DNA from 3 places in the Paenibacillus sp. FSL R5-0345 genome. Region 2 is predicted to be linked to each of the others. Evidence: riboswitches for the same ligand, from Rfam matches in the RefSeq annotation. Region 2 holds a riboswitch; each other region holds the start of a gene.
What was found. A riboswitch is a leader RNA that binds a small molecule or an ion and turns the genes downstream of it on or off. The one in region 2 is predicted to bind cyclic di-GMP.

Region 1 (2,276 bases), 1.2 Mb from region 2:
TTGGTTTAATTGCTATTGGAGATGTAGCTATAGGCTTGATATCCATAGGTGCAATAAGCGTCGGTGTACTATCCGTAGGTGCTATATCACTGGGGATGTGGTTAGCGCTCGGAGCGATAGCACTTAGTTGGCTTGGCTTTGCCGCGGGAGCAATTGCGATTGCAGGAGTGGCTGTGGGAGCGATCGCGATAGCCGAAAAAGCATTGGGAGCGATAGCCATAGGCGATACGGCGTTTGGGGCGATAGCTATTGGACAATGGGCATATGGTGTAATCGCTGTTGGAGAGCATGGTTTCGGGTTAATTCCGATCACGGGTGATATGTGGAATTGGTTTCGGCGTTTGTTTGGGCTAGGAGATTAAGCCGCTAAGCAGTTCTAAAGTATCATTCATAGTCTGGGATAGTTAATAAAAAATATCTATCAGAACAGAAAAACTAATTGCAATTACCTATTCGGATTTCATACCAATTAATCATGCGATCAGATGTAGCGTTATGTTACTCTTTGTAATGTATTCGAAACTTCATAGGCAAACCTATGGAAATGTAGGGACGCAAAGCTATAGGGACTAAGGTTATTATAACTATTGTCAGCCAGCTGCCAAAGAGTGTATTACGCTTTTTGTTAAAATATAAGTGAGTATAAGTTATACACCTATACTTAATGTCTTATATTTCTCGCTTAAACGCGTATCGTCCTTAGAAGGGCGCCGAGGCGTTTATGCTTGTTAAAGTTTAATAAAAATTAAGTCTTAATTTTTATGGACTTTATACGCAATCAAGCTACTCTTTTGGGGTAGTTTTTTTTGTGCCCATTTTTGGGTACAGAAGAGATTCATATTACATCTGGGGGTAGAAAAGATGAAAAAAATGATTGCAATCGCTACATCAGCAGCCATGATAGCCAGTTTTTCGAGCGAGGCAGGTTATGCTTTAGCAAGTGATGTAAGTAAGGTAAGTGTAGTGAACAGCGTAGTACAAAGCAAAGCTGAGCTATTAAGCAGTGCGTCAGTTATTCCGTTTGATCTGTATGGAAAGGCTATCCTAAGCGCTTATAACGATGTTTTTAAAATGAATCCTGCAAATATTAAATCCATCACGAATAACGGTGGCAACTACTCAGGTTCACCAATAGCTAAGGCTATTGATGGCGATATGAGTACGCATTGGGAAACAGGCAAACCGAATAGCTCAACGTTTACGAATGAGGTTGTCTTTGTTTTTAATGAGTCCACGGAATTAAATAGAATCGTATACGCTGCAAGACAATCCGGTGCAAAGGGTAAGGGGTTTGCTCAGGAATTTGATATTTATGGCTCAACTACGGATGCAGGCGATTTTACACTAATATCCTCTGGAGAATATAAAGGCGGAGCAGGTGACGTAGTAGAGATTCAGTTTGCACCTACAGCCTTCAAGAGACTTAAATTTGTCTTCAAAAAAGCTAACCAAGATTGGGCGAGTGCAGCAGAGTTTTCTTTTTACAAAGAAGATGCCATATCGGCAAAGATGAAAAACTTATTTACAGATGATACCTTGAGTCAAGTTAGTGCAGCATTTAATACGGTAGAGAAGTTAACCGCTTTAGAACAAGAAGTGCAGTTACATCCACTGTACACGCAGTTTCAAGCAGATATAGAGAATGCAAAGGTGCTTCTGGAAAACCATCAAGTAGAGGAAACGGCAGCTAAGGTTTCGAAGTTAAAGGGGTATGGCACAGCATATGAAAATGCCTATAGCGAAGCTTACAGAATGCCAAACTCAAACGTATCAAAAGTAACGGTGAATGGTGGAAGCTACCCAGGTACGAAACCGGAATACATGCTCGATGATCTGCCTAATACACATTGGGAAACGAACAAAAATAATGACGACAGCTTCACGAATGAAGTCGTGTTTGAATTAGCACAGGCCAAAGTATTAGACAGAGTGGCTTTCCTGGCTAGAGATAATCGCAAAGGGTTCCCAGAAGCTTTTGAAATCTATGCATCAGAGACGAGTAAGGGAGAGACCTTTCAGCTCGTATCTAGCGGAACCGCGACTAGTACGAACGACTTTCTGGAGTTTAAATTCGAGCCTACGAAGTTTAAAAGATTGAAATTCAAGTTCACAAAAGCCAATATTAACAGACCTTTTGCGGCTGAATTTAGATTTTATACAGAGGATAAAGTAAGCGAAGCTGTGAATGGTATTTTCACAGATGGAACGATGAGTGCGGTTGTTCCTGCTTATAATAGCGCCAATGCAATCAATGAATTAGAAGAAGCGGCAAAAGT
Region 2 (2,276 bases):
TCGGTTCTAATAAGAGCTGCTGCTCCCGATAGCTGCATGTTGTTGTAATACTCTCCTGCAAGCCCCTTCGCGAGAGGAATTGCTGCCTCTCCCTCTTCTTCGGGAGGTGCCGGTGCGGCGCTAGGTGTGGGTACCAAGCTATTATTTAATTTATCTCTAGTCAGGGTATAGCTGCTATTCATAAAAGTTTTGATTGTATCTGCACTGTTATTCTCATAAAGCATTTTTCCCCAGCTCATCATATAAGTCCATTTACTTTGTGATTGTTGAAGCTTCTCCAGATTAGGCATTTCACCATTTTCCCCGATCGCAATCGGTTTGCCCGCGGCTAGACTCAACAAGCTATCATAGTATTTTTGCTGGTAATCATTTTCGTATATGTCTGCTGCCAGGATATCTACTTTATCAGCTCCTGGATAAGTTAACGCATACGGATCTGACCAAACATTGGGAGCATTCGGACTCCATACCCATAACAAATTATTTAATTTATGAACGTTAACAAAACGGTCATACATAATATTCCAAAGTTTAGAAAAGTTATTTTTCTTCCCCCACCAGAACCAGTTCCCGTTCATTTCATGATAGGGTCTCCAAAGTACCGGGACGTTCGCATCTCGCAAGCTTTTTAGAGATACTGCCACCTTATCAAGTTCAGCAATCAGACTGTTATATTGCTTGGTACCCGGTGTAACGTAACTATCGAATTCACTTTGGCTAAGCGTTTTTTTAACATTATCCCAGTCATAAGAGGTGCCCGGCAGGTTAGCATGAAAAGTCATAGCTACGATTCCGCCCGCTTTATTCCAGTTGATGGCGCTGTTTACCACATTTTTACGCTGCCAGGACATCGTTCCTTCAGACTGGCCACTGATCGCACCCATTTCATAACCGTGAAGAGCTGCATACTGTCCGCTGGTTCCCTTCAGCATATTGTTAATTTCATCTGGACTTTCTAAATAGTCATGTTGGCCAGCAAGGATTCCTTTTCCTGAGATTGAGTAAAAATAGTTAAGCAGCTTTACGGCTTCAGGTGAGGCTCCTGGGGTAACTGGCGTTCCAGAATTTGAAGCAGCTATGACAACAGACGGCGAAATTCCAACAGTAAGCGGAAGTGCAGTCAGAAACAGGACGAGTGACAGAAATGCACCAAACAATCGATACGTACGGTAAGCTTTCAAAATAATCTCCCTTTCGGTAGCCAGGCTGCCACTCTTTCGAAGGCCCTATAGCTTTGCGTCCCTACCTTTCGATAGGTTTGCCTTTTCAATTTAAGAGAAATAATCTCTCTTACCGTAAGTATCGACGACAATTAATGATATATTTAGTGTTTTTATGACTTTTTTTGATAATTGAGTCAATTTACCTGTTTTAAGAAATTCCGAATTGGTTAAATAGATAGGTTAGACCTATGAAATGAATTGTTGTAGTTCTATATCATTCCAGTCTAAAGTAATACGAATATTATCTTCTTCTACTAATTCAGAACCCGTCTGTACCTCTATAAACTCAACATCCGTCAAAGCAAGGATTGCGTGCTTCGTTCCTTCCGGTATACGTACCACGTCCCCAGCCTTCACATTATGTTTTTTCTCATTCAGCACAATACTTGCTTCGCCGCTGACGATTGTCCAAATTTCACTACGTTTGCGATGTAACTGATAGCTGATATTATTCCCCTCGGATATAAAAATCCGTTTAGTCAGCACTTCATTGCCCTCGTCATATTTCACATAATCAATAACTTTGTAATGGCCCCAGCGGCGTTCCTCGTACATCGGTCTCTGTTCAAAGGTCTTCAGCACTTCTTTAATCCGTGGACTCTCGGCTTTATGGGTAACTAGAATCCCATCCGGGCTAGCCGCGATGATCAGATCCTTCGCACCAATTACCGTAATTGGAATATCCAGCTCATTAATCAAGCAAGTCCCCTCAGAATCCGCCGTCACAAAACCCTTGCCTACATGCTTGCTGCTCATTTCCTCTGTTAGCGTATTCCACGTTCCAAGATCCTTCCAGAATCCATCATACGGCTGTACCACAATATGTTCTTCTTTCTCCACCACTTCATAATCAAAGCTGATGGAAGACAATAGCTTATATTGCTTCTGCAATTCTTCATATCCTAAAGGCAACCCTTTACGCTGCAAAATATCTAACAAGTACCCTAGACGGAAGGCAAATACTCCGCAATTCCACAATGCATTTTGCTCGATAAGCTGTTCTGCTTGTATGCGGTCTGGCTTCTCTTGAAAGTGACTCACCTTCATAAAACC
Region 3 (2,276 bases), 520 kb from region 2:
TTCATGGTATCCGCGACATATAAATTTGGCTTCTATCCCTGTGTTGAGCCTGTTCTGCTCATATACCTTGATTCCCCGTTTTCTCATTTCCGAACGAACATCTCTTAGATCTGCTGTAGCTACTGCCGCGGCGGTTCCAAGAACCTCCAGATAGGGGGCGGGCGTTCGTAAATGTGTAGATAAAATGGCGGAGTCCCGTTCGAAAGCTGATAAAATCATCGGAAGCAATAAATAAGATTTCACCAGCATGTTGTCTCTGCTTTCAGCTCTATGCATGAATCTCATCACCTCTAATGGGAACGTATATTCGTATTCTACCCCGATATCCCAAAAATAATCAATGGTATTTCTAAACAGCCAGTCCAATGTGATTAAATTCACAACGAAAATAGAAAGAATAAAATATATTAAAATTGTAATAATAAAAATTAATGATTTAAGCTTATGAAAAGGAGAATTAGGATGAGAGAGGAAGGAAGTCTCCGCCGTGGATTGGTATTTGGTTTGATTTTTAGTATTCCATTATGGATATCGATATTAGGCTATATACAGTTACTTTAAAATTGAATAAAAACTTTTGCGTGAAGCGCCTTTAGGTGCTTTTTTTGTGCTGGTTAATGTGTATGATTATTAAAAGGAATTGATTGACATTTGTGGGGGCGGAGCGCTAAACTATTATTAGTTCGAAAGTATTAAAAGTCATAGACGATTATTTAATAGGATGCTTAAACTGCCGGTTCTATTTTGCAAAGGGTATACATATATAATCATGATAATAGCAAACCGCCCGAAAGGGTGGGACGCAAAGTCCAGGAGTCTAAAGTGTCTTAAGGACACTATGACCGTCCGACTGCCATGAGAAGGGAATTCTACTTCTTTTTTGGCGGTCTTTTTTGTTGTTAGGTCTTTTAGAGTTTCTGGTAATTATTCTGATTAGATATAAATGATAGATTTAGGAGGTGTGCTTTTTGAAAAGAAGAATAAAACCGCTACTCTCACTAGTATTAGCGGGGGCTTTAATGGTAGGCAATGGACTTTCCGGAGGGCATTTGGTAAATGCAGCAGGGGAGGTACCTCCCTATACTCCTACACCTGTGTTAGGTATTGCAGGGAATTTTAATACTTTTATTTTTGGGGATTTCAAACAATCTAATGATCAGGTTCATGGGCGCCTTGCCGCCAAAGGTAACATTACATTGCAGAATTACGGCGTATCCAAGGATAATCCAGGTGGAGATGTTCTTATTGCTGGTAATGACATTACTTTTACTAATGGTACTATTCATGGAGCATCCGTTTATGGTGGTGTTTTTTCCAGCAACGGTGTAGATCTTAAAGAACCAGCGAGAAAAGGAACGCCTATTGATTTTGATGCTGAAGAGCAATTTCTTATCGGACGTTCTAATGAATTCTCTTCACTTACTACAGTTGGAACTTTCAAAAAGGAATATGGGAAAATAACAATTGATGCTCCGGAATCATTTAACGTTCTTAATCTAAGTGCTGCCGATTTCGCTAATGCTAATGGCTTACAGTTTAATATTGCAAATAACGCCACAGTTATCGTTAACGTTAGCGGAAGTTCAGTTGAAATTCCAAGTTTTCAAATATGGGGAGGCAGCCCTAACAAGGTATTATTTAATTTTTATGAAGCTAGCACTGTAAACATAGGAAGTTTAACGATAGAAGGAACTATCCTAGCTCCGCATGCGAAAGTAACTTATAATTCTGGTGAACTGCATGGGACACTGATTGCAAAGGGATTTGCTGGTGGGGTACAGATGCATTGGTATCCATATGGAGGGGAGGAACCACCTCCGACACCAACGCCGACCGTGACACCAACACCAACGCCGACTGTGACGCCAACACCAACACCGACCGTGACGCCAACACCGACGCCGACCGTGACACCAACACCGACGCCGACTGTGACGCCAACACCGACGCCGACTGTGACGCCAACACCAACACCGACCGTGACACCAACACCGACGCCGACTGTGACGCCAACACCAACGCCGACCGTGACACCAACACCGACGCCGTGCGTGACACCAACGCCGACCGTGACGCCAACACCGACCGTGACACCAACGCCGAAACCAACACCAACGCCGAAGCCAACACCAACGCCGAAGCCAACACCAACGCCGAAACCAACACCAACGCCGAAACCAACACCAACGCCGAAACCAACACCAACGCCGAAGCCAACACCAACGCCGAAGCCAACGCACACACCAAAACCAACACACACACCAACGCCGACTGTG

Region 1: linked by a shared signal. The riboswitch ahead of R50345_RS29150 (NPCBM/NEW2 domain-containing protein) and the one ahead of R50345_RS04505 (glycosyl hydrolase) in region 2 are both predicted to bind cyclic di-GMP.
Region 3: linked by a shared signal. The riboswitch ahead of R50345_RS31560 (choice-of-anchor A family protein) and the one ahead of R50345_RS04505 (glycosyl hydrolase) in region 2 are both predicted to bind cyclic di-GMP.

The regions. Positions count from the first base shown of each region.
Region 1 covers NZ_CP009281.1:6,609,387-6,611,662, reverse strand. Annotated here, with positions in the region: gene R50345_RS29155 (hypothetical protein) at 1-362, shown strand, start outside; cyclic di-GMP riboswitch class I at 520-606, shown strand; gene R50345_RS29150 (NPCBM/NEW2 domain-containing protein) at 862-2,276, shown strand, end outside.
Region 2 covers NZ_CP009281.1:1,028,292-1,030,567, reverse strand. Annotated here, with positions in the region: gene R50345_RS04505 (glycosyl hydrolase) at 1-1,181, opposite strand, end outside; cyclic di-GMP riboswitch class I at 1,194-1,273, opposite strand; gene R50345_RS04500 (sugar phosphate nucleotidyltransferase) at 1,410-2,276, opposite strand, start outside.
Region 3 covers NZ_CP009281.1:509,691-511,966, forward strand. Annotated here, with positions in the region: gene R50345_RS02290 (YhjD family protein) at 1-381, opposite strand, end outside; cyclic di-GMP riboswitch class I at 768-858, shown strand; gene R50345_RS31560 (choice-of-anchor A family protein) at 969-2,276, shown strand, end outside.